DNA from 2 places in the Virgibacillus saliphilus genome. Region 1 is predicted to be linked to the other one. Evidence: a T-box and tRNA genes for the amino acid it is inferred to sense, from the RefSeq annotation. Region 1 holds a T-box; the other holds one or more tRNA genes.
What was found. The T-box of region 1 lies ahead of trpS (tryptophan--tRNA ligase). A T-box ahead of a tRNA ligase gene usually reads a tRNA of that ligase, here a tRNA-Trp.
Positions count from the first base shown of each region.

Region 2: it encodes a tRNA-Trp, which carries the amino acid that the T-box ahead of trpS (tryptophan--tRNA ligase) is inferred to sense. The anticodon was not compared.

Region 1 is NZ_JAGYHC010000001.1:1,774,866-1,790,333, reverse strand. It holds gene mecA (adaptor protein MecA) at 1-329, opposite strand, end outside; gene spxA (transcriptional regulator SpxA) at 678-1,073, opposite strand; gene KFZ56_RS08580 (GNAT family N-acetyltransferase) at 1,372-1,965, opposite strand; gene KFZ56_RS08575 (putative glycoside hydrolase) at 2,164-3,372, opposite strand; T-box leader at 3,559-3,738, shown strand; gene trpS (tryptophan--tRNA ligase) at 3,792-4,790, shown strand; gene KFZ56_RS08565 (YjbA family protein) at 4,836-5,597, opposite strand; gene KFZ56_RS08560 (YuzI family membrane protein) at 5,675-5,881, opposite strand; gene KFZ56_RS08555 (DUF438 domain-containing protein) at 6,115-7,389, opposite strand; gene KFZ56_RS08550 (MFS transporter) at 7,450-8,772, opposite strand; gene narI (respiratory nitrate reductase subunit gamma) at 8,861-9,526, opposite strand; gene narJ (nitrate reductase molybdenum cofactor assembly chaperone) at 9,626-10,201, opposite strand; gene narH (nitrate reductase subunit beta) at 10,243-11,718, opposite strand; gene KFZ56_RS08530 (nitrate reductase subunit alpha) at 11,708-15,382, opposite strand.
Region 2 is NZ_JAGYHC010000001.1:1,353,354-1,368,821, forward strand. It holds rRNA gene KFZ56_RS06640 (23S ribosomal RNA) at 1-1,950, shown strand, start outside; rRNA gene rrf (5S ribosomal RNA) at 2,141-2,256, shown strand; tRNA gene KFZ56_RS06650 (tRNA-Asn) at 2,298-2,372, shown strand; tRNA gene KFZ56_RS06655 (tRNA-Ser) at 2,374-2,465, shown strand; tRNA gene KFZ56_RS06660 (tRNA-Glu) at 2,479-2,553, shown strand; tRNA gene KFZ56_RS06665 (tRNA-Val) at 2,595-2,670, shown strand; tRNA gene KFZ56_RS06670 (tRNA-Met) at 2,701-2,777, shown strand; tRNA gene KFZ56_RS06675 (tRNA-Asp) at 2,882-2,958, shown strand; tRNA gene KFZ56_RS06680 (tRNA-Phe) at 3,010-3,085, shown strand; tRNA gene KFZ56_RS06685 (tRNA-Tyr) at 3,102-3,186, shown strand; tRNA gene KFZ56_RS06690 (tRNA-Trp) at 3,204-3,277, shown strand; tRNA gene KFZ56_RS06695 (tRNA-His) at 3,289-3,364, shown strand; tRNA gene KFZ56_RS06700 (tRNA-Gln) at 3,373-3,447, shown strand; tRNA gene KFZ56_RS06705 (tRNA-Gly) at 3,451-3,525, shown strand; tRNA gene KFZ56_RS06710 (tRNA-Cys) at 3,537-3,607, shown strand; tRNA gene KFZ56_RS06715 (tRNA-Leu) at 3,619-3,700, shown strand; gene KFZ56_RS06720 (hypothetical protein) at 3,905-4,054, shown strand; gene KFZ56_RS06725 (nuclear transport factor 2 family protein) at 4,266-4,670, opposite strand; gene KFZ56_RS06730 (MarR family transcriptional regulator) at 4,688-5,158, opposite strand; gene KFZ56_RS06735 (LptM family lipoprotein) at 5,623-6,150, opposite strand; gene KFZ56_RS06740 (YczE/YyaS/YitT family protein) at 6,534-7,175, shown strand; gene KFZ56_RS06745 (hypothetical protein) at 7,340-8,020, shown strand; gene KFZ56_RS06750 (hypothetical protein) at 8,160-8,306, opposite strand; gene KFZ56_RS06755 (NAD(P)/FAD-dependent oxidoreductase) at 8,848-9,996, opposite strand; gene KFZ56_RS06760 (DinB family protein) at 9,983-10,432, opposite strand; gene KFZ56_RS06765 (manganese-dependent inorganic pyrophosphatase) at 10,633-11,565, shown strand; gene KFZ56_RS06770 (cold-shock protein) at 11,617-11,817, opposite strand; gene menC (o-succinylbenzoate synthase) at 12,082-13,164, opposite strand; gene mscL (large conductance mechanosensitive channel protein MscL) at 13,369-13,749, shown strand; gene KFZ56_RS06785 (MBL fold metallo-hydrolase) at 13,768-14,556, shown strand; gene KFZ56_RS06790 (small acid-soluble spore protein P) at 15,229-15,381, shown strand.

The DNA.
Region 1 (15,468 bases):
TCCAGCATATTTTCTATTTTCTTATCAACAGGTACGTCTACTGTTTCACCATCTTCTGTCGGTAATTCAATATTCTCCCCATCTTTGGAGACTTGTGCTTTGGTAACAACGAATTCCAATCCTTTATCCATTGCCTGAACCTGAATCCACAACGGACCTTCTACCGTAAAGTCCTCTTTATAGTTCACTTCATCCATCATTTGCCAAAACAATTGCTCGCTTCGCTCCCGATTATACCAGATTTCCTCACGCTCAAACCCACGATCTTCAAGGTCATAATAAGAAATATAAAACTTTACCGTATTTTCATTGATTCTTTCTATTTCCATTTTGTTTCTCTCCCTTCTATAAATAGTTAAGTGGAAGAGACCACTTCACCTTTATATATAGTGAAATCATTTACCATTCCATTTCCCGTTAACGTACATTTCTAACCATTCATATTTATATTTCTACTGCCATTGTATGATAGCTTCATTCTTCTTGGAAATTAATATGCCTACAAATTTATAAATTGTTATATGAATGGTTAATATCATATTTTAAAGCATTCCTAAACATTTGTCACCCATAATATTTAAAGGGACACCTGACCCTAATATAACAAAAACACAGACCAGTAAAAAGGGATCTGCGTTTTTATTTGTATTTCGTATTTCCTAAAAGTTGTGAACGAATTAGTTGACCATTCGCTGCGCCTCACGTAGTTGAAAAGTACGTACTGTTCTTGGTAAAAACCGTCGAATCTCATCTTCGTTATATCCAACTTGCAATCGTTTTTCATCCAAAATTATTGGTCTTCTCAATAAGCCTGGGTTTTGTTGGATTAAATTAAATAAATCTTTTAATGGTAATTGATCAATATCAACATCCAATTTTTGAAAAACCTTTGAGCGAGTCGAGATAATCTCATCAGTTCCATCTTCCGTCATCCGTAATATTTCCTTTATTTCATCCAACGTTAATGGTTCGGAAAAAATATTCCTTTCTCTAAATGGGATATTGTGCTCCTCAAGCCACGCTTTTGCCTTCCTGCAAGATGTACAACTTGGTGAGGTATAAAGTGTTACCATGAAACTTCACTCCTCATTCTAAAATGGGTATTTTCATAAACATTGAGCTACTTATTAGATTAAAATAAGTTTAATTAACCCTATATGTAAATTATACTACATTTGTCAATTAAAAGGTAGAGGATTTCCAAGAAAAATCAAGGTTTTTTCAAATGTTCATGAATTGTTTACATTTATCAATGTAGTAGTAACATACCCTATATCATTTTCAATTAAACCTGCCACGTGAAAATATTTTTAAAATCAAGCAAAACAAATACAACAACTTAGTGTACGGGAATTTCCGTAAAAGGACTTTTTAGGATTTTTCTGTTGTATGTATGCCTTCTAATATATCCTTGGAATCTCGGTCTTTCTCATACGTTAGAACTTCATCGACCGATTGATAGGACTTGCCATATATTTCTTTATCTTTATACGTATGAATATCCTCGTACATCTTTTTCATCTTTTGAAAAATCACTTCTTCGGAATCATCCGTTGGAGACCAATACAAGATTTCCATTGCGGTATCCTCATTTGTAGCCAGGGAACGACGATTGTAATCAATCTTTTGCGCGTGAGCGAAGCCTTCTCTGTGGTAAAAGTGAAGTCGTTTCTCTGAATCTGAATCATCATAATCTACTGGCTCCACTTCCAAAATAATTGGTTTGTTTTTATTTTTTAGTTTTTCCATTAACTTATGTCCTGTTCCCTGCCCTCTTGCATCTGGTGAAACCCATACATAGTCAATAAAAACGAATGAGTCAAATTCCGCAAACATTAAGACATGTAAGGAACTTTCATCCTTATGGTAAACATCCCCCTTTTCATCTAAGAGCATTTCCATATGCGCTTTTGATTTCATCTCTTCTACGGGGAAATACTTACTTAACTTATCATACCAATTCATAACATAACTCCTTATTTTTTATTGATTTTTTTAGTATAACGAAAAAACGATCCTTTGTTAAATCTGCATGAAATAAGTACTAATTTTAGCATTCCCAACTGAAAGATTACCTATTAGGAAACATGACATTTCCTTTATATTTCTCTGTCTACGAGAATAAAGCGAATCTTCATCTTGTAACGAGATTCGCTTTGTAACTTATTTTCCGATCATATAGTCTACATTTTCAGTATACGTATTCCCGGAATTCCATAACAGGAATTCATCAATCCCATTTTCATACAATGCTTTGATTTGCGCCTCAACTTCCTCTTTTCCATATTGTTTGGTTGCTCCACTATATAACCAAGGTGCTTCAAAATCCTGTAACCACGGTCTTGAAACTGGAGTCTCTTCCAAGGCATCCAACACCTCATTTTCCACTTGAGCATATTCGTTAACAAGCTTATATGGTTCTGTATCGGGCTTTTCTATACCAAAATAGGGACTCCAATGACTGGGATAGATCATCGATGAAATGATATCGACATTTTCCGATATCTTAGAAAAGTTTTGGCCGATACCTGGTGTTTCTTCAATCGTAGCTGCGTAACCGAATATATCTGCAGCAACGTCAACATCATAATACGCCAATTCTTCTCGAGCAAACGCTACGAAGTCCGTTACAGCCTCTACACGTTTTTTCACGTCATCAAGTTCGGAGTTTTCGTAATCCCCAAGTGTGTATTCCAGCTCAGAATCCCGGTTTTCAAAACCTTCAGGAAAACGTACATAATCGAACTGGATCTCCTGAAAGCCCATTTCTGCAGCCATCTTCGCAATTTCAACATTGTATTCCCATACTTCTTGTTCAAACGGATTTAAAAATGCTTCCCCTTTATTATTCACCCATACTTCTCCGTTTTGTTGAAAGGACAGATCAGGGCGCTCCTTAGATAGCACACTATCCTTAAAAACAACAACTCTCGCGATTGGATAGATGCCCTTCTCTTCTAAGACCCGCATCATCTCATCAGGGTCATCTATATAATTTTTCGCCATATCTTCATACGGGGATCCCTCTTCGGGTATCATCGTTAAATTACCATTATCTTCTTTGATATCAATTACCATTGTATTTAGATCTGTTGTGTCAATTAAATCCAAGAGGCTCTCAAAGCGACTGCCACCTGCCGAATTTCCAGTAACATAGATACCCCTCACCGCATCAGGATATTCAAAATCATAGCCTGAATCATATGTAAAACGCTGTATTCTTTCACTTGTATCAATCGATTTAATATTGGTTTGTCTTTCCTTATGTGCACTTGCTGTTTGTACTTCTTCTCCACTACTACTTATAGGTAGCATTATCCCCAGGAGAAGTATACTTATAAATGTAAAAGCCGTAAGCCGTTTTCTCTCCATCACATTCAATCTCCAATACGTATTTTAAACCTAGTATATACGAAATGAAGTCAGATTTGAACAACAAATGGAGGATTAAGTCGAATTTTTTAGTTTTTAGAAGGATAAAGAGGAGTACGGAAAAGACTTTTTTGCTAGTTACTTGCATTTGACAACAATGCTATATATAATAATAAAAAAATGGAATATAAAGTGATGAAAAAGGCGTAGTACAATTACTTATTGGTTTTTAGAGAACTTGTGGTTGGTGGAAACAAGTATCAAGGGTAATTTGGAATTGGACTTTGGAACTGATGTAACTTAAAGTGGTCTTTACAAAGAATGTGAAGATAATAAGGGTGGCACCGCGGTTCATTCGTCCCTGTTTGAGGGATAAATGGGCTTTTTTTATGTAGAATAAAGAATCGGAGTGAAGTAAAATGAAAACCATCTTTTCAGGTATCCAGCCAAGCGGCACATTGACAATTGGAAATTACTTAGGGGCTATGCAGCAATTTGTCCAATTACAGAATGATTACCAATGTTATTATTGCATTGTCGATGAACATGCTATTACAGTACCACAAGATCGATTGAAATTAAGAAATAATATTCGCTCACTAGCAGCACTGTACCTTGCATCTGGATTAGACCCGGAAAAAGCTACGTTATTTATCCAATCAGAAGTATCTGCACACACACAACTAGGATGGATGCTGCAATCGATAAGCTATATTGGAGAATTGGAACGAATGACCCAATTTAAAGATAAATCGACAGGTAATGAAGCAGTGTCATCAGCATTGTTAACTTATCCTTCCCTAATGGCAGCAGACATTCTTTTGTACAATACAAATATAGTCCCTGTTGGTGAGGATCAGAAACAGCATTTAGAACTTACCAGAAATCTTGCACAGCGTTTTAATCATAAATTCAATGATATTTTTACCATACCTGAAATCAGCATTCCCGAAGTCGGCGCACGTATTATGTCGCTCCAGGACCCTACCAAGAAAATGAGCAAGTCAGATGACAATGAAAAAGGGTTCATCTCCATGCTTGATGAACCGAAAAGGATTGAGAAGAAAATTAAAAGTGCTGTTACGGATTCAGATGGAATTGTTGCATTTGATAAGGAAAATAAACCAGGTGTAGCAAACTTATTAACCATTTATTCAAGCTGTTCAGGAGAATCTATAGCATCCCTTGAATCCACGTATAAAGATAAAGGATATGGAGTGTTCAAGCAAGATACCGCAAATGCAGTTGTTCAAGTTCTAAAACCCATTCAGGACCGGTATTACGCATTAATCGACTCGGAAAAATTAGATGAGATATTGGATCAGGGAGCAGACAAAGCTGCTTTTACGGCGAATAAAACAGTTGCCAAGGCAAAAAAAGCGATGGGATTAGGAAGGGTCAAAAAGAAAAAACGTTAGAAAAAATCATTCAGTGAGCGAGAATCCCCCGTCTCACTGAATGATTTACTTTTGCTTCGACGTATTTTGCTCTTGATTATTTTCCGCTTCAAACATTTTTTCAAGGAAAGGCTGCCCCTTGATTAATTTTGCACATAATTCTTCATGTGCCATGCTCCATCCTTGCTTCACCCCATTATAAAGGGCGTCCCATACTTTATCTTCATTCATGAATCGGATAAATGGATAGTTTTTTGGATCCCATTCGGTAAGCCAATACCGCAACTCTTTTAAATTGTTGGTCGTTCGTAACTGATCCAACCCTATCATAAGCAGCTGCTTCAATTGACGTTCCCTTCTCGTTAAGCCAAAAACTAGTTCAGGTGGCATTGATAACATGTGGTACTCTTTCTCATAAGAGGTACCATCGAATTTAAAGGATTGGGCTTTTTTATTTTCAATCATATCGAATACAAGTTGCTCCTGTCTTGGTATTAAACGGCTTTTACGAATAGGAATTTGATAGCCAATGGTATCAAGAGCCAGTATTTCTTTGCCATCTGTGATGATACAAGCATATTCAAGTACGGTTCGATCCTGACCCTTGCGGGAATAAGCACGTTTATAAATCGTATCAAGCAGTACTATAGGTAGCTCATTCATGTCATTTTCAATATAATTGTATAAGTCATCTGTTATGTACAATAATGGAACCTGATCTAATAATTCAATCTTGTCATCTTTGCGCCATTCATGAAAGTAACAGACGCTATACCCGTTTTCTTCTCCTTCAAACCAATTCACCCAAACATCATGCAAATATAACATAAACAACCCTCACTTTTTAACGTAACTTAACATACATTATGACCATTATTTTAAAAAAATATTCGAATGAAATGAGATTAAAGGTTGTTTGGCATACGATAAATGACGAACGCCATGATCAAAAATCCAATCAGCAGAAAGTAACATTCTATTCTGCCTCCTATAAAAATAAAATAATCCGTCCATGTTAATCCCGCTGGTAGTAAATTCATGTATGCTATGATGGTGACTCCCCCGGAAACAGCCATCCCAAAGCCGATTAAAAATAAAAATACATACCCCATCTTTATCCCGTCCCCTGCTTGTCCTTATCTATTATTCTAATTTATGCTTGTACAAATGAATAAATGAATGGGGTTAGTAATTTACTAAAGGGGTTTCGGGTGAGCCCCGGTTCGGTATTGACTCACATTCAAAGATTCCAAATATAAAGGGAGGCGAAACAGCATACCAATAGATATGCTGTTTCGCCTCCCTTTCATTATTGTCAACAAGACTAAATCTGGACTTCCTCCTCTTAAAACGATTCATCTAGTTGACTAAGTTCTTTTTTCACTTCACGTGTTAGATCTAAGAAAGGCTGAATATCTTGAACGTACTCCAAAATTCCTAAGTACTCTCCATTCTCATCAAATACACCTTTATACGTGATATAAACATAACGCCCCCCTTTCTTAAACCACATACTTTCAGAAGAGCGTTTCTTTGACTGCAGATCATGAATTAAGTTCATAACCTTCTCTAAACTATTAGGTGGATGACAATTGGCTACGAAACGGCCAATTGAGCTTGGTGTCCGTACAAGCATCATCTCAGATGAATCGATTCTTTCATTAAAGTATTTAAATAAACCGTTTTTATCCACAAATGTTATTTCTAGTGGCAAATGGTTAAGAATATGGTTGGCTTCATGTGTTGTTAAGTAGCCACCTCCAAAGGGAAGGCTTGGAATATCAGCATCTTTCGCATGATTTATTGTATCCGTTTCATCTTCCTCATCGATAAATGACGTTCGTTGAGACACCCATTTTTCTTCCGGCTCACCAAAACAATAGCCATATGCGTCACTTTCCTTTGCGATAGCCAGCCAATCATCTTCTTGAAAGGTTAACGCAAGCATTGGTAATAAAAATGATTCTTCCTCAAAAATCATTTCCTTAAATTGACGTTCAAATAAATGATACGTTTTCTTCAAGTATTTAAATTCTATATCAGGTATACGTTCCATCATTTTTTTGGTTCCCTTATATAGGTTACGGATTCGATCATCATCCCTCCACATGATTCTGGATGGCGTATAATGCCTATATCGCTCCAAAATTGAGAAAAATAGCTTCTCTTTACGATTATAGTGGTTATAGAACTGTCCTAATGAAGACATAAGCTCCTTGAGTCTTTCTAACGTATCTTCTTGCAATTGGTGTTGGTTTTTTTCCAATAATTCTAAAAGACTATTCATTTCAGTAAAAATTTCCAAAAATGCTTTATTTTCATTTGCGAAAATTTGGACTGGGTGACCTGGATGTTGCGTTTCAGGAATATTCCATTCATTCATTGAATGGCCGTACAATTGAGCATAAACACGGAATAACTCCTTAACATTCTGAGATGTAATACCATAGTCTCCACTTTTTAATTCCTGCACAATCAACAATATTTCAACAGCATTCACATCTTTAAAATGTCGGTCAAACTCTTCTTGAATAGATTCTGACGGACCCGTATCATGTAAACGATGTAATATATCTTTTAAAATATTAATTAATTTCATGTTATATTGTGCTTTAGCCATTTTCTCACCTCATTGTGCTAGGTTCCTTCCATTGGTTAAAATATAAGCGTAATCCTATTGTTATTGTTTCACTGGATTATTTTTCATTAAATTGTAGGATATGATTATCGAGAGAAGAGCCAAGGCTGCAAAAACTAAAAAACCATACTGATAACCAGATACGCCAAAAATATCAATAAACAATCCCATAACCGGTGGAATTACAAATCCCCCAAAGGCTCCCAGGCCACCAACCCAGCCGCTGGCTCCGCCTGGTGCGTCGCTGACATAGGTTGGCACCAGTTTGAATATAGCAGCATTAGCAATCCCCATACCTGCAGCAAGAATAACCTCCGCCAGCAAAGCGATCCAAAAGGTAGATGTTACTACGAACATTAATGCACCAAGGAGTGCAACTGCAAAACTGATTATGGCTACCTTTTCCCCGCCATGATCATCACTTGCCTTCCCACCATATACTCGTATAAGTGAAGCAAATATCGAGAAACCGATGGCCATCAGAACACCTGCCATCCGAACACTCTGTCCGTGAAACTCTGTCCAATAAGTTGGCAACCAAGTTGTTAGAGCCAAAAACCCTCCGAATGAAGTGAAATAGAGTGCAATCAAAGCCCATGTACGCGGGTTTTTAGCTGATTTTTTCAAAGCATCAACGGCATTACCCGAAGGAAACACTTCCTGTCCGAGTTTTTTTGCTACCCGCTTCGCTTCCCTTTCATTGACCCCTTGATTCGTGATTTGAATGGAATAAGCATCTTTAGCGTAGACGGCATAAATAATCGTTCCAGCAATCAGAAAAAGGAGCCATATCAAATAAGTATTTGCCAGTCCATATAAGGCAAGTATTGTAGGCAAAATCAAACTAAAAATCCCTGGAGCTAAATTACCTAAACCACCGTAAACACCAGATGAAAACCCATGTTTATTCGTCGGAAACCAATAATTCGTTTGCGGTACTCCGACAGAAAACGTCGCAACACCTGCACCTCCAAGCAAGCCAAACAATAAAACCCACGGGAATTTCCCCATTGTTAATTCTCCCGTGTAAAGAATAGACGTTAATCCGACCATCCCGACAATTGAGATGCCAAGTAAAATAAGCATTGGTTTTTTTCCACCGACCTTATCAACCCATGCACCAAAAGGTATGCGGAGTAATGATCCGAGCAGTTGCGGCAATCCCACTAAGAATCCTAGCATGATACCGGATAATCCTAAAAACTTATTAAACTCTGAAGCAACTGTTCCAAACAAAGATACCGCGGAAAATCCGATGAAAAATCCAAATGTTGCCATAAGCAAGCCCCTATTCGGACTTCCTTTAAGACGATACTCTTTCTTTAGTATTTCAGGTTGTTTATCTTCAATGTTAGACTGTTTCATTCTTACATTAACCTCCTTAACCTTTCCTTAAAAAAGGAAATGGAAAAATATAAATCGCTATTTGCTGAGTCTCAACGTCATATTTCTATCAAGGATGACTTTTATCCAGCTTACGGTATACGACATAACTTCTACGAAAATACATAAATGGTAGACTGAACGCATGGACAAGACGCGTGAATGGCCAGACGACATATAAAGAAAAAGAAGATAGAACGTGAATTTTGAACCATACCGGCACTTCTACCATCAATTCTGGATTGACATTAAAGATGAAAAGTCCTCTAAGCCAAGGGGCGATAGTCGTTCGATAGTCAAACCCACTTGAATCAACATTGAAAAAGGTTGCGATTAAACCAGTCCCCATAACAACAAGCAAAACAATAAGTGTCACCCAATCACTTGTTGATGTTGTCTTTTTAATTCGTTTCATGTTTATCCTTCTCCAGCAAAGTAAGACGAGTCCAACTAAAGCGATCAATCCCGCAGGTATTCCAAAAATGAGAGCAACAACATGATACATTTGTTCAGAAACTCCTATTGAATCATAGAAACCAGCAGGGACGATAATCCCTAAAACATGTCCTAGAAAAACGAAAATAATTCCCCAATGGAACATATGAGAACCGATTTTCAAACTTTTCTTATCCAAAAATTCGCTGGATTTCGTCGTCCATCCAAACTGATCCTTTTGATAGCGGTATATGTGTCCCCCGATAAAAATCGTGAGAACAATATATGGTAGAACCCCCATAAAACAAGATTTAATAAATCCATTCCCTTGCCTCCTCATACATGATCTTTGGACTGCATGGATAATCACTCCGAAGTCATCATTTCAATTCAATATCGGTCATTTTTCTGAAATAGGCTCTATTTCATTACCATTCTTATTACTTTCCGGCAACACGCCATCTTCTTCCATTTGGAAGTTCAAGGCATCAAATAAGGGGGTGAACTGGCCTCCTTTCTCAGCCAGACTGTTTCTAATTGAATTGATCTCACCCTTGTATTTTTTAAATAATTGGTTGCTTGTTTCAGCAGAAACTTGGCTGCAAAACTCTATCATTAAGGGTAAATAATCAGGTAATTCAAGATCCGTGACGTCATACCCAGAAGCCTGATAAAATTCTTTAAGTTTTAATAGTTCAATTCCTCTTTGTCGTTGCTCCCCTAATCGCGAATAAGTCACATAGAGGTTGGTGGAACGGCCAAAATCAAAATAGGCAATATATTGATCACGCCAATCATTTAAATTACTGTTTTCCATAGATGCAATAAAAGTTGTTAATGATTCTTTTATATTTTTATTACGTAGCTTGCCGACTTCTTCTTTAATCTCAGGCATGTTTTTCAGCATTTTTTGTGACGGATATTCAAACAGAAAAGATATAAGTTGATAAACATTTGAACGTTCATTTTGTTTCATAGACATCACCTTCTCATTCATTTTCCATGCGAGATACGCACCTAATTCATCAGCACACCACAACTCCCAGGACCACCATCAAAGTTTAGTCCACAAACACCTTGTTCGTCATATAAATCGGAGACATCTTCACGATGACTTTTTGGAATAACGAACCGATCTTCATATTTTGCAATAGCCAATAGACGGAACATTTTCGTTATTTCTTCATCATTCATGCCGATTTCTTCAACCAGCGCATGGTCAAATGTTTTTCCTGATGTTTTAGCGCGCATATAACTCCGCATAACAGCTAATTTTTTAAGGACAGTGCGAATCTGTTTCGTATTCCCGGCAGTCAACAAATTTGCCAAATATTCAATTGGAATACGCAAATTATCAATGGCGGGGAAAATATCATCTTTATCAAATGAACTTCCTTTCCCTTCTACTGTATTCATAACTGGGCTTAATGGAGGTACATACCAAACCATTGGCATTGTCCGGTATTCAGGGTGAAGTGGTAAGGCAATTTGCCAGTCGACAACCATTTTATAAATAGGTGACTGTTGTGCTGCTTTAATCCAATCTTCAGGAATACCGTCCTTTTTCGCTTGTTTCATAATTTCCGGGTCGAATGGATCTAGTAAAATGTCCAGTTGGGAATGGTAGAGTTCCTGCTCGTCCTCAACAGAGGCTGCGTCTAAAACTTTATCCGCATCATAGAGCATTACGCCTACGTAACGAATTCGGCCGACACAAGTTTCTGAACAAATAGTTGGTTTCCCATTTTCTATAAGTGGATAGCACATGGTGCATTTTTCTGCTTTATTTGTTTTCCAGTTAAAATAAACCTTTTTATAAGGACAAGATGATACACAATGCCGCCATGCACGACAAGAATCTTGATCAACAAGAACAATTCCATCCTCATCTCTTTTATACATCGCACCCGATGGACACGCAGAAACACAGGCTGGGTTAATACAATGTTCACAAATACGCGGTAGATACATCATAAAAACATCTTCAAATTCTGTTTTAATCGCTTCTTCCATTTTTTCCACGTTCGGATCTCGAGGGGCCGTAATATGTCCACCGGCAAGGTCGTCTTCCCAGTTGGGCCCCCATTCAAGATCGATAAATTCATCTGTGATAGCCGATTTTGGACGAGCCACCGGTTGATATTTTTTCTCTGGACTGTCGATCAACGTCTCATAATCGTAATTCCAAGGCTCGTAATAATCATCCAATTCAGGTTGATCAGGGTTATGGAAAAGCTGCATCATCTTAGTTGCTTTCGATCCGGATTTCAAGCGCAACTCTCCTTCACTAAGTTCCCAGCCACCCTTATATGTTTCCTGATCCTCCCAGCGTTTTGGATAACCTATACCTGGCTTTGTTTCAACATTGTTAAAATACATATATTCCGTACCTGGACGGTTAGTCCAGGTATTTTTACATGTCACGCTGCATGTGTGACATCCAATACATTTATCAAGATTCATCACCATGCCGATTTGCGCTTTAATCCTCAAGCCAATCAACCTCCTCCATTTTTCTGATAACAACATTGACGTCCCGTTGATTTCCAGTCGGGCCGTAATAATTAAATCCATAACTCTGTTGACCATAACCACCGATCATATGCGTTGGTTTCATATAAATTTTTGTTGGGCTATTATGCGTACCACCGCGGTTTTTAGATAGGTTTGATCCAGGTACGTAAATATGGCGATCCTGAGCATGGTGCATAAAAGCAATCTCTTTTGGCAGTCTGTGCGTGACAACTGCTCGGGCAGCAACTACACCATTTTGGTTAAAACACTCAATCCAATCATTATCTTCAACACCAATATCTTCCGCATCGTCTTTATTTAGCCAAATCGTTGGTCCACCGCGGAATAATGTCAACATAGGTTGTGAATCAAAGAACATACTATGAACCGACCATTTATTATGGGGGGTAAGATAGTTCAATGTAATCTCTTTTCCTTCTGGTTTTGGACGATCTGATCTAAACGGTGACAGATTCAATATCGGCTTATAAATTGCAAACGACTCTCCGAATTCCTTCATGATGTCATGATCCATAAAGTATGATTGTCTTCCCGTCAATGTCCGAAAAGGGATAAGCCGATCTATATTTGTTGTAAATGGAGAATAGCGCTTTCCTTCCTTCATCGAACCAGTAAATGCCGGTGAAGTGATCGTTGTTTTCGGCTGTGCATTAATTTGCTTAAAGTCAAGTAATTCTTCTTCTCTCCCTGCTGCATAATCCTTAAGCTCCAAGTTGGTTTTCTTTTCAAGCGATTCCCATGCCTTGACAGCAAGTTTTCCATTAGTGGTAGAAGACATGAGCAGAACAGCTTCACTCGCACTTTTGGCTTCGGTAATATCCGGACAGCCATCTCCAACCGTTCCATTTATCGTCCCGAGACGTTTTTTCAGTTCCTCATATGCTTCTTCCATATTCCATGTCATGTCCTTATCGCCATAAGGCTGGTTAACAACATTTGGTCCAAGGGAAATGAATTTGTTATACGTATTTTTATAATCACGTTCAATTACATTAATATTCGGCATTGTCTTTCCCGGAACAGGTTCACATTCATTTTTGGACCAGTCTTTCACTTTCCCCATGGCTTGAGCCATCTCTCCCGGAGAATCATGTTGAATGGGTGCAGCAAAAACTTCCTTAGCAGGCTTTAAATCGAGTTCCTCTGCCATATTGGATACAGTTTTTGCTAAGGAACGGAATATGTTCCAGTCGGATCTTGATTCCCATGGAGGTGTAATGGCCGGATTAAATGGATGAACAAATGGATGCATGTCTGTACTTGATAAATCATGTTTTTCATACCAGGTAGCAGCTGGTAAGATAATGTCTGAATAAAGTGCTGTCCCAGACATACGAAAATCAAGATTGATTAATAAATCAAGCTTCCCTTCCGCACCTTCGTCACGCCAATTGATCTCTTCAGGTTGAAGGGAATCATTTTCCGTATTCAACATTCCATGTGTTGTGCCGAGCAAATGTTTCAGAAAGTATTCATGACCTTTTCCATTGGAAATTAAATTTGCTCGCCATACAAAAAGATTTCGTGGAAAGTTCACCGGATTATCTGGATCCTCAATAGCAAATTTTAATTTCTTATCTTTTAATTGTTTTGCAACATATTGACCAATCTCTTCTTTTGATTCATAACCGTTATTAACAGCATCTTTATAAATATCAAGGCCATTTTTATTAAAAGTCGGATAAGATGGCAACCATCCAAGTCTTGCTGCGAGTACATTATAATCAGCAGGATGGTCATACCGGGTTTTATCAACTGTTGCGGCAGCTAGATTGCTGACAGGTTCTTCTTCATATCGCCACTGGTCTGTATGGAAATAGAAGAATGAAGTACCATTTTGCAATTTAGGAGCCCCCCAGTCTTTTGCATTGGTAATTGTTGTCCACCCTTCAACTGGACGAAGTTTTTCTTGACCAACATAGTGGGCCCAGCCTCCGCCGTTGACGCCTTGCGCTCCGACCATCAAGACTAGATTAATGATCGTTCGGTAAGCGACATCCGCATTATACCAATGGTTTACCCCTGCACCGAGAATAATCATGGAACGACCTTTTGTATCAATCGCATTTTGTGCGAACTCTCGGGCAATTTTTACAACAAGGTTTTGGTCAACCCCTGTAATCTGCTCCTGCCATGCCGGAGAATAAGACACCATATCTTCATATGAATGAGCAACTTCACCACCAATTCCCCGATCAATCCCATAATGAGCGGTCATTAAATCATATACCGTCGTTATATACTTCGTTTCGTTATCCAACTCTATTTTTTTAACAGGAACTGCTTGCTTCAATACTTTTTTCGTATGCTCGTCGTAATACGGCATCTGTATTTGAATGACGTCATCTTCTATTCCCAGAAAACTTAACGCAGGTTCAATCGCTTCGTTCGTGTTTTCATCAATTAGTTCCAGATTCCACTTACCGCTCTCATCCCATCTGGAGCCCATTGTTCCCTGCGGAATGGAGAAACGATCTGTATTTTTGTTGTACATAGCTGGTTTCCATTCATTGTTTTCAGTTTCCATTCCTAAATCGACAGCATGCATATATCGATTAGCAGTGAATGCTCCATTTTGTTCTTCTAACTGAACAACAAATGGGAAATCCGTATATTGCTTCGAATAGTCAATAAAATAAGGTGTTGGATTTTTTTCATAAAATTCATTTAGTATGACATGACCCATGGCCATAGCTAAAGCACCATCTGTTCCTTGTCTGACGGAAAGCCATTCATCAGCAAACGTGGTCGATTCTGCAAAATCCGGACTGACCGAGATGACTTTGGCCCCTCTATAACGTGCTTCCGTCATAAAATGAGCATCTGGTGTCCGTGTTAATGGAACATTGGAGCCCCATGTCATAATATAGGACGAGTTAAACCAATCTGAACTTTCAGGGACATCTGTCTGATCTCCCCAAATTTGCGGAGATGCTGGGGGCAAATCCGCATACCAATCATAAAAACTGAGCATCTCCCCGCCCATCAATGACATAAATCTCATTCCCGAGGCAGCACTGAGCATCGACATCGCAGGGATAACAGAAAATCCAACGTTACGGTCCGGACCGTATTTTTTAATCGTATACAACATGGAGGCCGAAATGATTTCTAATACATCGTCCCACTCAGCGCGGACTAACCCACCTTTTCCACGTGCTTGTTTGAAACGTTTGGCTTTATCTTTATTTTCTACAATACTTTCCCATGCTTGAAGTGGACTATTGTGTTGTTCTTTAGCTTCCTGCCATAAGTCGGATAATTGTTTACGGACATACGGGTATTTCACACGCAGCGGACTGTAAATATACCAAGAAAAACTTGCTCCTCTTGGACAGCCCCGTGGTTCATATTCCGGCATATCAGGGTCTGTGGACGGATAATCCAAGGCCTGCCCTTCCCATGTGACAACGCCATTTTTTACAAAGATATTCCAGCTGCATGATCCTGTACAGTTGACACCGTGAGTACTCCGGATGACATGATCATGCTGCCATCTATTTCGATAAACATTTTCCCATTCACGTTTTCCTTCATGTAATTCACTATGGTTTTCTGAGTGTTTTTCTTTAGGCTTCAAATATTTTATTTTTTGCCAAAGCGGTGATACTTTCTTTTTCAAATCAACCCCTCCTCCTTGTTTCTAATTCCAAGTTTAGACGTTTTTAAAATCGGGTTGATGTGAGCTGGATCACAATCGTGACTTTT
Region 2 (15,468 bases), 420 kb from region 1:
AGTTACTTGACCTTGGGAGTCAGACTATGGGTGATAAGGTTCATAGTCGAAAGGGAAACAGCCCAGACCGCCAGCTAAGGTCCCTAAGTATACGTTAAGTGGAAAAGGATGTGGCGTTGCTCAGACAACCAGGATGTTGGCTTAGAAGCAGCCATCATTGAAAGAGTGCGTAATAGCTCACTGGTCGAGTGACGCTGCGCCGAAAATGTACCGGGGCTAAACGTATCACCGAAGCTGCGGATTGTTCTTCGAACAATGGTAGGAGAGCGTTCCAAGTGCTGGGAAGTCAGACCGTGAGGACTGGTGGAGCGCTTGGAAGTGAGAATGCCGGTATGAGTAGCGAAAAAAGAGTGAGAATCTCTTTCACCGAAAGCCTAAGGTTTCCTGAGGAAGGCTCGTCCTCTCAGGGTTAGTCGGGACCTAAGCCGAGGCCGAAAGGCGTAGGCGATGGCCAACAGGTAGATATTCCTGTACCACCTCATGACTGTTAGAATGATGGGGGGACGCAGGAGGATAAGGAAAGCGCACCGATGGAATGGTGCGCCCAAGCAGGGAGCGAGTTGGATAGGCAAACCCGTCCAACGCTAACGTGACTTGTGATGGGGAGGGAAATAAAGTACCGAAGTTCCTGATTTCACACTGCCAAGAAAAGCCTCTAGTGAGGTCATAGGTGCCCGTACCGCAAACCGACACAGGTAGGCGAGGAGAGAATCCTAAGGTGAGCGGGAGAACTCTCGTTAAGGAACTCGGCAAAATGACCCCGTAACTTCGGGAGAAGGGGTGCTCACGAGTAGTGAGCCGCAGTGAATAGGCCCAAGCGACTGTTTATCAAAAACACAGGTCTCTGCGAAGCCGCAAGGCGAAGTATAGGGGCTGACACCTGCCCGGTGCTGGAAGGTTAAGGGGAAACGTTAGCTTTTGGGCGAAGCGTAGAACCGAAGCCCCAGTAAACGGCGGCCGTAACTATAACGGTCCTAAGGTAGCGAAATTCCTTGTCGGGTAAGTTCCGACCCGCACGAAAGGTGCAACGACTTGGGCACTGTCTCAACGAGAGACCCGGTGAAATTATACTATGCGTGAAGATGCGCATTACCCGCGACAGGACGGAAAGACCCCGTGGAGCTTTACTGTAGCCTGATATTGAATGTTCGTGCAGCTTGTACAGGATAGGTGGGAGCCTTAGAATCGTGAGCGCTAGCTTACGAGGAGGCACCCGTGGGATACCACCCTGGCTGCACGCACCTTCTAACCCAGAACCGTGATCCGGTTCGGAGACAGTGTCAGGTAGGCAGTTTGACTGGGGCGGTCGCCTCCTAAAGTGTAACGGAGGCGCCCAAAGGTTCCCTCAGAATGGTTGGAAATCATTCGTAGCGTGTAAAGGCAGAAGGGAGCTTGACTGCGAGACCTACAAGTCGAGCAGGGACGAAAGTCGGGCTTAGTGATCCGGTGGTTCCGTATGGAAGGGCCATCGCTCAACGGATAAAAGCTACCCCGGGGATAACAGGCTTATCTCCCCCAAGAGTTCACATCGACGGGGAGGTTTGGCACCTCGATGTCGGCTCATCGCATCCTGGGGCTGTAGTCGGTCCCAAGGGTTGGGCTGTTCGCCCATTAAAGCGGTACGCGAGCTGGGTTCAGAACGTCGTGAGACAGTTCGGTCCCTATCCGTCGTGGGCGTTGGAAGTTTGAGAGGAGCTGTCCTTAGTACGAGAGGACCGGGATGGACACACCGCTGGTGTACCAGTTGTTCCGCCAGGAGCATGGCTGGGTAGCTACGTGTGGCACGGATAAGTGCTGAAAGCATCTAAGCATGAAGCCACCCTCTAGATGAGACTTCCCATCACATCAAGTGAGTAAGATCCCTCAGAGACGATGAGGTAGATAGGTTCGAGGTGGAAGCGTGGTGACACGTGCAGCTGACGAATACTAATCGATCGAGGACTTAACTAAATGGCTTTTAGATGTACGTTACGAACACTCTTATTTAGTTTTTAGGGTATAAATTCATACATATTTATGAAAAATACTTGATTTTTTTCTGGAAACCATTATAATATTGGTTGTCACTAAATTTAATAAAGAAGTTCTGTTCAAATGGTTCATGCTTTGCAACGACACAGAACCACTTAAGGACATTAGGTCTGGTAGTTATAGCGGAGAGGTCACACCTGTTCCCATGCCGAACACAGAAGTTAAGCTCTCCAGCGCCGATGGTAGTTGGGGCTTTGCCCCTGCAAGAGTAGGACGCCGCCAGGCAATCCATTTGAATAATAAAGTAAAATGCTCAAATTGATCATTCCACAGTAGCTCAGTGGTAGAGCTATCGGCTGTTAACCGATCGGTCGTAGGTTCGAATCCTACCTGTGGAGCCATGGAGAGCTGTCCGAGTGGTCGAAGGAGCACGATTGGAAATCGTGTAGGCCGCTATCGCGGCCTCGAGGGTTCGAATCCCTCGCTCTCCGCCACCTTTATATAATTGGCCCGTTGGTCAAGTGGTTAAGACACCGCCCTTTCACGGCGGTAACACGGGTTCGAATCCCGTACGGGTCACCAACTTTTTTAAACTTTTATTGCTTTTGTTCCTTATGTAATTCGGAGGATTAGCTCAGCTGGGAGAGCACCTGCCTTACAAGCAGGGGGTCGCAGGTTCGAGCCCTGCATCCTCCACCATTTAAAAAATAGATTATTATATTTTCATATCGCGGGGTGGAGCAGTCTGGTAGCTCGTTGGGCTCATAACCCAGAGGTCGTAGGTTCAAATCCTGCCCCCGCAACCAAAATATGTTGATTATCTACATTGAACATGCTTATTTGCTAATTGAAAATGGTAGTGTGCCTTAGCCTATTCCCAAAATTCATGTGAACTTATTTTTTGATACATGGTCCGGTAGTTCAGTTGGTTAGAATGCCTGCCTGTCACGCAGGAGGTCGCGGGTTCGAGTCCCGTCCGGACCGCCACTTTAACACTAAGTTGATTATTGCAAGAAAAGCTAAATAAATTATTAAAATGGCTCGGTAGCTCAGTCGGTAGAGCAACGGACTGAAAATCCGTGTGTCGGCGGTTCGATTCCGTCCCGAGCCACCACTCTTTATCAATTGATGGAGGGGTAGCGAAGTGGCTAAACGCGGCGGACTGTAAATCCGCTCCCTCAGGGTTCGGGAGTTCGAATCTCTCCCCCTCCACCATTACTTTAAAATTATGTAGGGGTATAGTTTAATGGCAAAACGAAGGTCTCCAAAACCTTTGATGTGGGTTCGATTCCTACTACCCCTGCCATTTTCTATATGGCGGTCGTGGCGAAGTGGTTAACGCACCGGATTGTGGCTCCGGCATTCGTGGGTTCGATCCCCACCGGTCGCCCCATAAAAAATTGGGCTATAGCCAAGCGGTAAGGCATCGGGTTTTGATCCCGTGTACCCCAGGTTCGAATCCTGGTAGCCCAGCCACTTGCGGGAGTAGTTCAGCGGTAGAACACCACCTTGCCAAGGTGGGGGTCGCGGGTTCGAATCCCGTCTCCCGCTCCATTACTTTAAATGGCGGTATAGCCAAGTGGTAAGGCAGAGGTCTGCAAAACCTTTATCACCGGTTCAAATCCGGTTACCGCCTTCAAAACATATGCCGGTGTGGCGGAATTGGCAGACGCGCATGACTCAAAATCATGTTCCTTCGGGAGTGTCGGTTCGACCCCGACCACCGGTATCAGTAGCTTAATTTAGAATAAGATGAGATGTTATAAGACATCCTTGAAACGTTTTTAGGTAGCGTTTGAGGGTGTCTCTTTATTTTTGGTTCTACAATATATGTTGGGGTGTGAATCATTTTCTGAATAATATAAAGCACGCGAGCTCCTTATTTGTTAAACTGAAGTTAGCGAAAAAACAGATACAAAAGGAGTGCGTGCAATTGAATTCTAACATTCATTTACCAGGATTTGAAGTCTTTACGATCCAAAAGTCAGAAGAAGTTTACGGCGTCAATTGTCTTCATGTTGATAGGGAAATAAAAAAACATCGTTGTCCGGCTTGTGGTACCTATACATCAAATGTACCTTAGGGCGGCTGGTGAGCCTCATTGTGCTCGTCGTGTTGCAAGTGATCCGAGATAGCAGCACCCTTCGCAAAAAAGGTTGCTATCCGCGTCTTTAGGTGTCTCACCTATGCCTTTTCTCCCGCTGGAGCCTCCGCATATTTCCTACGCTAAGCTTGACAATGGCCGTTTTTTAATTAAACACTTTTGTTTTGCCCCAGCCTCATTTAAATAAAAGTTAGTAGTTGACACTCGCTAAGTCTTTAAACTCCTCTTTTTGATTTAATGGGCAAGATTGCTCATTGCAACGGACAATTTTATCATTGTCTAATTCAAATATTGCTATTACTTCTATTTCGCCAGTTTTGCCACCCTTTTTATTTGCAGTAACAGTATATCTTAGGGTTGCCGTTTGTTTATCATCATCAAAGAGAACGTCATAAAAGGGAGATATAGATATGGAGTTTACAATCCCTTTTAATGCTTGGACATGACTTGTAAATTCAGCTATATCTGTGCTAACTCCATCAGTTGTTTGAATGTATTGTTTACTGAAGTAATCAGGAATTTTTTCTATTTTCATATCAACGATGATTTCTTGATACATCCTACTTAAAAATTCAATGGCTTGTTCTCTATCCATAATAATTGCTCCTCTTTTTATAATTGATTTGACCAGGCTTCTAAAAATTTAATAATCAGCTCTAATTCATCGTCAGAGAACTGATCCAACAATTGATTATAACGATCTTCAGCTATTTGATGCATTCGATCATGAACCACTGCAAGTTGCTGCCCTGAATTTGTTAACATATAATAAACAGCCTTCTGATCATTCTCCTTTTTTTTAGCCAGAACCATTCCTCCTTCAATTAAGGAATTAATGGCTTTGGTAATCGCAGGTTTTGAAACACCTAGCTCCTTAGAAAGAAATGAGTTATTAGATGCATTTGGATGTTCGTTTATCAGAGCCATAATATGCAACTGCGTTAAAGACCATTTATTTTCGGTATATCCATGATCAACTAATAAATCCTTGGCTAGATTATCCCTTTTTGCCATCTTCTTTTCGCGGGACAAAATAAAATGTTCAATGGCTTTCAGGGCTTTTTCTTTTGAGGAATTTTCCACAAACCTTCACCCCCTTTGTTTATGTTCTTTAGTTAACCAGTTAACAATTATAGTTTACTAGTTAACATTATGAATGTCAACTAGTTCGTTCACCAATACGAATGGGCGCATAATGGGACAACATGGTATTTGATGCCTTTTTATTGAGAAATTTAATCTACAGGAGTTTCTTTTTTATATTACCTCAAAATTACAGACACCAACGAATCCAGGTATGGCTAGAGAAGCTTATGGCCTTCCTATCACCACAAGCGCATATGCGGCTTCCAGGCCAAATGAAAAGTGGGTAACAATATCACTTACCTGATTTTTTAACGGTCCAAACCTATATTTTTCTGCCATAAAGGATTTATATAGAAGAAATTAAATAACCTGAGCCCCCAAGGACTCAGGTATTGTAAATAGCTTTTTTCATTCCTGTCTACTTGACAGGGGTCAATTCATTTGTGGTGGTTTATTTTTACCTATTCAAATGCCACGCTCACTTCAGATTGTTCTTCCTGCTCCATATCTTCCCAATTGACCATATTTAAAAGCATTTCAAAATCTCCTTCTAATGCAGGTAATTCACCACCATCTATATCTTCAATAGTTAATACAGCGTCAGCTACTTTTCCTCCTGCGACTTCTGTACTCATCATGACAAGTGATTGATCCACCATTTTCCCATTGATAGATACTTCGCTAGCTTGAAAATCTACCGTATCTTCTAGCTTATTTTCTACTTCAAAATTCACGTCAATCCACTCTTCTTCTTCACCTACATTTTTTTCAATGCTGATGAGAGTTGCTTTGTAGTTGTCATTATCTGCAATTTCCTGGTTAAACTCATATGATTCTCTATCTCTATTTTCTTCCTCAACAGGATCTTCTTCATTTTGGCCTGTGTCTTCTGTTTCCGAGCTTTCGTTCTCAGCGTTATCACTTTCACCGCAAGCAGCTAATAATCCTAATACTATGATAAGGACGGCGCTAAATAAGATTTTTTTCATTGTATGTATTCCCCCTATTTTTTATACCTAATAAAATATACCATAAAGATGCAGTATAAGGAAAGCCTTCTTTTTATACAAATCATAGACATGAAAGGACTAATTTGCTTCAAAATGGTACTATAGTTTGTTAATCATAGATTTTGGGGTGAAGAGACCTTTTTTATAAACCCTATCAAATCAAAAGGCAATATTCGACCCCGAACACCGGTATTTATCTCATTAACGCTGAATAAACATGTAATGAGCGCTGATCTCTATATTTATAGAATCAGCATTATTATATTCCTATAAGCAGCCAAACACAATAATAATGAAAATTCTGCTATTATATAACTAATTCATGCAAACGCTGAACAATCCGTGAAAGAAGGTTGATCCTATTGATACATATAATTCGCTGGGCTGTTTTCATCATAGGTGTAATGCTTTTTAGTGTTGGTATTACTGTTGCGATAAATGTCCAGCATCTTGGTATTCATCCGTGGGACGTATTGAATGTAGCACTTTTTGAGCGCATTGGTCTATCGATCGGATCGTGGACTATTATCATTTCAGGCGTATTAATTATGGTGTCATGGATACTTGATAAGAGATATATTAAACTAGGGACATTTTTCAATGCGTTTTTAGTTGGGGTGTTTGTGGATCTATTGATGTGGCTTGATTTCTTGCCAAAGGCTACGCATGCATGGCCGGATATATTTATGATCATTACCGGGATTGTAATTATGGGAGTAGGTGGTGGTGTTTACAATGCAGCAGGAGTAGGCTCCGGTCCACGTGATGGATTTATGCTGTCGATCTCTGATAAATTAAGGGCTCCCATAAGGAGAATTCGGATTATCACAGAGAGCTTGGTTTTACTGCTAGGCTTGATTTTAGGTGGGCCTGTATTTGTATTTACTTTTATTTTTACTTTTATACAGAGTCCCTTGTTTCAGTTTTCTTATTTGAAAATGAGGGGGCTGATTGATTTGATAGAGGTGAGCTTAAAAAAACAATCGTCAAAATCCAGTGCATAGGGTAAAATTGTATTTTGCACAATGTGTAGCGTATTATTTTTATATTTTCATTAGGAGAAAATTGAATTTTAGTTTTGATGTCTATCTGAGAAATGCACTTTTACCTTCTGCAGTAATTTCCCTTCCATGCTAGAATGATAAAAAACGCTGAAGGAGGAAGTGAAATGAAAGCAGTAAAGAATCAAAGTGTTTATTTTCCGGACGAAGACCAGCAGGAATTGCTTCGGATACTTGACGACATATTTTATTATTCGATTCACCATTTTTCCGCAACAATTATAGAGGAAACAGAAGACATTATTTCAACAATGAATATATCGGATGCGCTTGCTGAACGCATTTTTCCACAATTAGTCTGGTGGACCACGTTTTGTTTACCTGTTGGGACTGAACATATGCCAATTTTCCAGCAATATCTGCAGTTAAACAAACATAGATGGGAAACAAAAAGTAGTTTTTTTCAAGATGTTTTAGCAAGTTGGCTTTCCTTGAATCCAGGCTTCTATTATGTGCTTGATTTTCAAAGCGGGAGTGGAAGTGTATTTATTTGTAGGGATCTATTTGACGGGGAGACAAAGATTGTACGTATGTACCAAAGAAAGTTCCTGGTACCAAAATGTGGTGAAATGATAACAGGTTTATTGATCCCAATGGGTAATGCTACATACATAACCCAGGGTGGGCTTTTTCATATCCCTGAGGAGTTATCTCAGCAGGTGTCTCGTGAAATTCTCGCTTACGCTAAGAAGCAAATCATATCTACTAACTACGATTTTAACCCTCACCTATATCCTTCACTTATTATGATCATCCTGGAAATGATGGAGAAAGCCTATGGAAAATAATCCGGAACATATAATTGAACAATTAGCTGATGGAAAAATAAGAATTATATTTGTTGAGGAGTTAAAGAAAGCAAAATAGAGATAAAAAAAGGAATGAATGAAATGACCAAAGAAATCCATCCATTTCTTTGGTCTTCATCTATAATTGGGTATATTTTTCAACCGTAGTGGTCATTGCTCTTTCAATATCATATGCATCGATGACATATTGTATTAGAAACCAGCATGCAATTATTGCTGCTACTATGCCTAGTGCTAATAGAATCACTATCATTTTACCCTTCACCTCAAAAATCGCCTCCTCCTGATGTAAGCGTACCAAAAGCGATTATAACTGTAAATATCGAAGTGATTTTTTTAAGAAGTTACTTCGATCGTTTAGCCAGAGTCGTAGTGCTGCATGTAGTAAAATTAGGATATGAATGTGATAAAAAGACAGACACAAGCTCGTCCTATTTTATCGCGTAGGAAATTATAAAATGATTTGCTTGGGCATAACGTATTATTGATTAATGGCTACGTCCAGCTACAAGCGCCAAAAACGAGGAGATAACACGAGAGCTCCCTGCGATAAAGAAGACTTGGCGACTGACAAGCCGACAGGCGCAGGCAGAGCCATAGTCGCACTTATGCCTGTGGCGAAAGTCATCATCGGTTCACTTGACAAAGGAAGGCCGACTAAGAACGGCCTTGCCGGCCAACGCACGGCTCCCCTGATGCAGGGGCATGATTCCTTTTCGCTTTCCAAGCATAAGATTCACGTAGACTTTCGCCATTCATTGGCGACAAGTCACGTTCATCTAATCTCAGTTGCAACGCGGGGGTCTCTACGTTTTTAACCAGGCGCTTTTCACTTTTGTTATCGCTGCGGCAATGTCATAATCCGTTAAATCCATTTCCAGTTCCATACCAAGAGCGAGCTTGGCCAACTGTGTGCCGACGTATGGTCCCATAGTCAGACCGGATGCCCCCAATCCATTGGCGAGTAATAATCCCGCATAACCCGGAAGTGCTCCTAGTACTGGGAGAAAACCTGGAGTAAATGGGCGGAAGCCAACTCTTGTCTCAAGCACTGTGCTATTAGCCAATGCTGGTGCTACTTCTAACGCTTTTGTTAAAATTTCATGGACGCCACCTGCCGTAACTCGGGTGTCAAAGCCTGTGTGATCATCATGGGTTGAGCCGACAACTAACCGCTGATCATGAAAACCTAAAAGATAGGAATTATTTGGAGGCATGACAACAGGCCAATCTGTATTCTCCACCGTCGGAATCTTTAAATGCAAGATTTGTGCTTTTTGCATGGTCACTTCAAAAGAAACACCTAAAGGCTTGATTAGTTCATTCATCCATGCACCGGATGTGGCAATGACTGTTTCTGCTTCAATTATTTCACTATGAAGTTGAACTCCTGTTACTTGATGACCGCTACTTAACAGGGTAGCCTCTCCATGCCGCAGTACACCACCATGTTTTTTAAAACCGCGTAATAAGGAGTCGCGCAACTTTCTGCCGTCGACCCGTGCCCCACCACTGACATGAACAGCGCCGAACCTATCACTAAGGAGTGGGAACATTTCCTGTGTTTGCTTGGTATTTAGAAGGGAAATGTCACCCATTTCTGGGGCTTCTTCCCGCCGTTTATGTGCACGATCATACATGGCAGTTAGTTTCTTTTCATCGGTGTGAAGACTGATAGCTCCTACTTGCTTATATCCAGTTTCTGTTTCCCCGTCACTTGCAAGTTCTTGTACTAAATGGGGGTAAATTCGAGCCCCACCTTTTGCTAAACGATACCACGCTTTATTTCGTCGCTGGGATAGCCATGGACAAATGATCCCGGCCGCTGCATCTGTTGCTTGTCCTTTATCTTTTCGATCAATTAAGGTGACCTCAGCCCCATTTTTAGCAAGGTGATATGCTGTACTAGCACCTAATATTCCGCCGCCTATGATAATGAATTTACTGTGCTGCATCTGCTACTTGTTTCATGGCTTTCATTTTGCCAAGATGTTCATTTTCATGATGGAGAAGCATGTCAAATATATCACCGTATGTTTTAAAGTTCATAAACTCAAATGGAATACCCTGCTTGAAAAAGTCATCCGGAAGGTCATTGATTCGCGTTTGCTGTTCTTCTAAAAGTTTCCCAAGCTCTGAGATAGCAGGGACGTCTGATGGCCAGTCTGCAGGTTTTGTACCAGTTGCAAATAGATCATTATATTTTTCCGGGAAATTAGCGGACTGTTTCGGATACCCAAGCAGTAATCCTTCTGTAGTGACAAGAACATGTCCTACATGCCAGTGTATGGTATTATTAAAGGCCTCGGCTTGATAATCCGCCGTTTTCTCATCAAGATCCTTGATGAAAGAAAGAAAAGTGTTTCGTGTAAAATTAAATAAATGTGACATTCTTATCCCTCCAAAATCATATCTACGTTTACTATAAGAATAAATAGTGGGGATGTAAAATAACTTGATTTTAGAGAAGAAATACATGGACAGATGGTGAATAATAAAGGTGTAATACGAAGTAAAATATTTTTTATGAGCAACTAATTATGGTAATCTAATAATTGAATACGTTATTTTACATATGAAGGAGAATGAATATGGGTAAGACGTTAATTTTCGGACATAAAAGTCCGGATACAGATACGATTTCCTCAGCATTGGTATATGCGGAATTAAAAGGTAAGCTGGGAGAGGATGCTGATCCGGCAAGACTCGGTTCCATTAGCAAAGAAACACAATTTGCATTGGATTATTTTGGTGTGGAAGCACCACAACTGATTGAAAATGTACCTAGCGATGTAGAGGATGTTATTTTAGTTGATCATAATGAATTCCAGCAAAGTGTGGATAATATTAATGATGTACGTATCGCCGAAGTAATCGATCACCACCGCATTTCCAATTTTGAAACAAAGGAGCCGCTCTATTTCCGGGCAGAACCAGTTGGATGTACAGCAACCATTTTAAATAAAATGTACAAAGAAAAAGGTATCGCCGTTACGAAAGAAATTGCCGGATTATTAGTTTCCGCCATTATTTCCGATTCCCTTTTATTAAAATCACCAACCTGCACGCAGGAAGATATCGATGCAGCATATGAATTGGCGGAAATTGCCAATGTAAACCTGGAAACATATGGGCTTGAAATGCTACAGGCTGGCGCTGATGTAAGTGATAAAACAGTAACGGAATTGTTAACTATGGATGCTAAGGAATTTTCCATGGGGGATGCGAACGTAGAAATTGCTCAGGTAAACGCTGTAGACACCAGTCAAATTTATGCATTTCAAGCTGATATCGATACAGAAATCGAACAAGTTGTTAAAGATAAAGGGCTTGATCTATTCCTATTTGTTGTCACGGATATTCTAAACAATGATTCTGAAGTACTTGCACATGGCGAAGGAAAAGCGAAAGTGGAATCCGGCTTTGATGTAGTATTGGATGAAAACAATCGGGCTTTATTAAAAGGTGTCGTGTCACGTAAGAAGCAAATTGTTACTGTGCTTACGGAGGAATTTACAAAATAACAATGAAAAAGGCTTTCTCCAATGAATGGAAAGAGCCTTTTTTCATCATACTTAGTTTTTTACAACGTTTGCAGCTTGTGGGCCACGGTTACCTTCTTCAATATCAAACGTTACATTCTGGCCGTCATCCAACGTTTTGAAACCTTCGCCTTGAATTGCTGAGAAGTGTACGAATACATCGTCTCCACCTTCAACTTCGATGAAACCGAAGCCTTTGTCTGCGTTAAACCATTTTACTGAACCTGTGTTCATGTTCATTCCTCCAAGTGCTTATAGCACATTTATTACTATTTCTGTTCTGGATAACAATTCAAGACGAATAATCACTTAAAAGTTACTATAAATCTTGACAGATATGGATATCTGCATAAATGGAACCAGGGCTTGAAGAAAGCCGAGTTATCTAATATTGCTAACGAACATAAATAATTAAGATTAGTATAACACAAATAAACAAAAATATATACATGATAAGAAAAAAAGTTTCATGATTTCTGAAAAAGTTAAGGTAAGGGGTTAACCACCTCTAAGATCAAATGTTTTAAGATCAATGCTAAATCGTTCCAGTTGATTCGGGTCTACTTCATATCCAATCCCCGGTTTATCGGGGACGTTAATCATACCATTTTTTACAATAACCTCCGGCTTAATGATATCTTGTTGCCAGTAAAGTGCGGAACCGGCAGTATCTCCTGGCACCATGAATTGTGGCAGCGTCGATAATGCGATATTATGCCCGCGCCCGACCCCGGCCTCTAGCATACCTCCACACCAAACTTCAATATTGTGTTCCTGACAATAGTCGTGAATACGTCTTGCTTCCGTTAGTCCACCAACACGACCTATTTTTATATTCATAATCCGGCAGCTTTCTAATTCAATGGCTTTTTTTGCATCATCCAACGAGTGAATACTTTCATCCAGGCATATTGGTGTTTTGATAGCTGGTTGAAGCTTAGCATGATTAATAATATCATCATGGGCTAAGGGTTGTTCTATCATCATTAACTCGAATTCATCCAATTGTTTTAATATATTGATGTCATCAAGCGTATAAGCAGAATTTGCATCTGCCATTATTGGAGCGTCAGGAAAAGTTTTTCGTACATTGCGAAGTACTTCAATATCATATCCCGGCTTGATTTTTAGCTTGATACGCTTATACCCTTCTTGGAGATAATAGTCAATTTTATCGATTAAATCTTGGGTTGATGCCTGAATTCCGATACTTATACCAACATCGATTTGCGATTTTTTCCCGCCAAGGGCTTGCGTGAGCGAGATATTATTTCGTTTCGCATACAGATCCCAAATAGCCCCTTCGATGGCTGCTTTTGCCATATTATTACGCTTAATAACGGCAAAGAGATCGGTCACTTCATCGGGATGATTAATTTCATTTTCCTGTAAAATTTTAATTAAAAAGTCCTCTATCATGTGTCGTGTTGTTTCTACGGTTTCTTCCGTATACCAGGGGCTTGTAAATGCAACAGATTCTCCGAAACCGCTAGTTCCCTTATTATCAATGGCCTCGATTATAAAAAATTCTTTGTCTTGAATGGTTCCAAAACTTGTTGTAAATGGATTGTTCAATCGCATATTTAAATGATGTAATTTGATTTGTTTTATTGGTAGACTCAATGTTTCACACTCCTGATTATTTTATTCGGGCTTTTCCCAGTGTACACTATTTACGTGGTTTTTGGTAAGCTGCCATGCGTTAATCAATCAGAAAAAGGGAATTGCAATCACTGCTATATCAGGTAAAATATAGATAAGTGAAATGTAGATGGAGGACAGAATATGTGGAATGATTTTAAGGAATTTGCTTTTAAAGGAAATGTAATGGATTTGGCTGTTGCCGTTATTATTGGTGGGGCGTTTGGAGCAATTGTCACATCACTTGTTGAAAATATTATTACACCACTGGTCGGAGTACTACTGGGTGGTGTTGATTTCACGAATTTAATGATTAAAGTTGGAGATGCGGAGATTTTATACGGCGGTTTTATCCAATCCATTTTTGATTTTATGGTTATTGCTTTCTCTATTTTTCTGTTTATTCGTTTGCTTTCGAAATTCAAACGGAGGGAAGAAGAAGCTGAAGAAGAGGAAGTTGAGGTACAGGAAGCGTTGCTTACAGAAATCAGGGATTTGTTGAAGGAGCAGAATAAATGGAATTAAGCGGAGAGGAAGCGGAATATGACTCCTATATCAGATAGTTGGTTTACCGTGCAAGAGATCGATGCTAAAACATTTGCTATTAGTGAGTATGGCCACTGGGAAAGGGTTCATTCTTTTTTACTTATGGGTAATGAAAATGCTGCGCTGATTGATACAGGTCTTGGAATTGATCAGATAAATAGGATAACGGATCAGTTGACGGATTTACCGATAATTGTCATTACTACACATGTGCACGCAGATCATATTGGCAGTCACGGCGCATTCGAAAAAATTTACGTGCATGAAGATGAGGTAGACTGGCTTATTAACGGGATAAAGGGATTACCCATTGAACAAATCCGTAAAGATATTGGACGGGATATAACCAAGCCGACACCTGACACATTTGATCCTTCTACTTATACACCGTATCAGGGGAAGCCAACAGGAGTATTAGTTGATGGGGATAGAATAGATCTTGGGCACCGGACTTTAAAAATTCTACATACCCCAGGTCATTCGCCAGGTCATATATGTATTTTTGATAAGGAGCAAGGTTATCTGTTTACAGGAGATTTACTGTATATAGAGACACCGGTGTATGCGTTTTATCCGACCACTGATCCAATAGATCTGGTTCATTCATTGGAAAGGATAGCTCATATGGAGGGTGTGAGCAGGGTTTTTGGTTCCCATAATAAGTTGGGGCTTGATCCAAGTATTTTAGAAGAAGTACAAGAATCTGTTGATATCTTGTGGAATAAAGATGTGGTGAAACATGGAACTGGGATTCATACCTTTAACCATTTTTGTGTTCAGTTTTGATGCAAGTCTAAAGGGATTTGGGTGCCAAGTGCAACATTTTTTTATTGCATAGGAAATTATAAAATTTTGAGGTTTTGGATAATTCACTGGCCAAATAAGCCTCATCCGGCTCCAGCGCCCAGCAATAGCAAGTCTTTTGGTGGGACGAGCTTTAGCGCAGTCCCAAGTCTTTTGGTGGGACGAGCTTTAGCGCAGTCCCAAACTTCACACTCCTCCATTACGATAAAGAAGACTTGCCGATTGGCTCTGCCAGAGGCTTAGTCGCACTTATACCCTTGGGGTGAAAGTCAACATCAGCTCACTTGACAAAGGAAGGCCAACTAAGAACGGCCTTGCCGGCCAACGCACGGCTCCCCTGTTGCAGGGACATGTTTCCTTTTCGCTTTCCAAGCATAAGATTCACTTTGACTTTCACCACTACTGGTGATAAGTCAAGTTCATCTATCTCATTGTGGAGAGCTCCAGTTTGTACGTTGATAACCGGGCGCCCTGCGCCTATGTTCTTCAAGATATGTGAAGGACAAGGGGTATACTCCATGGTGCGATCTGGCGAATATCATACGATTGATGTTTCATGGGCCGATATTTAGTTATTTCATCCATGGTGGAGAGTGAATAGAACATCCTTCCTTTCCAAAAGCTATTGATAAAACAGGAAAGGAGGAGACAATAATGGGCGGAAAACCTAAAGGACCAAAACAACAAGAACGTCCAAACTTACCAACAAGTCCAGAGCAACCATATGGAGAAGCTTTAAGCGGATCACATAAAGTAAAACAGAGAAACCATTCGCGTCAGAATAAAGGCGCTGATCACGATATGTAAATCATGGTGGATTATTCTGGGCATATGGTGGAAGTGTGCGATGAAATAGAGTTTACTGGGGCATAATTAGTATTAGGTTTCAGATAT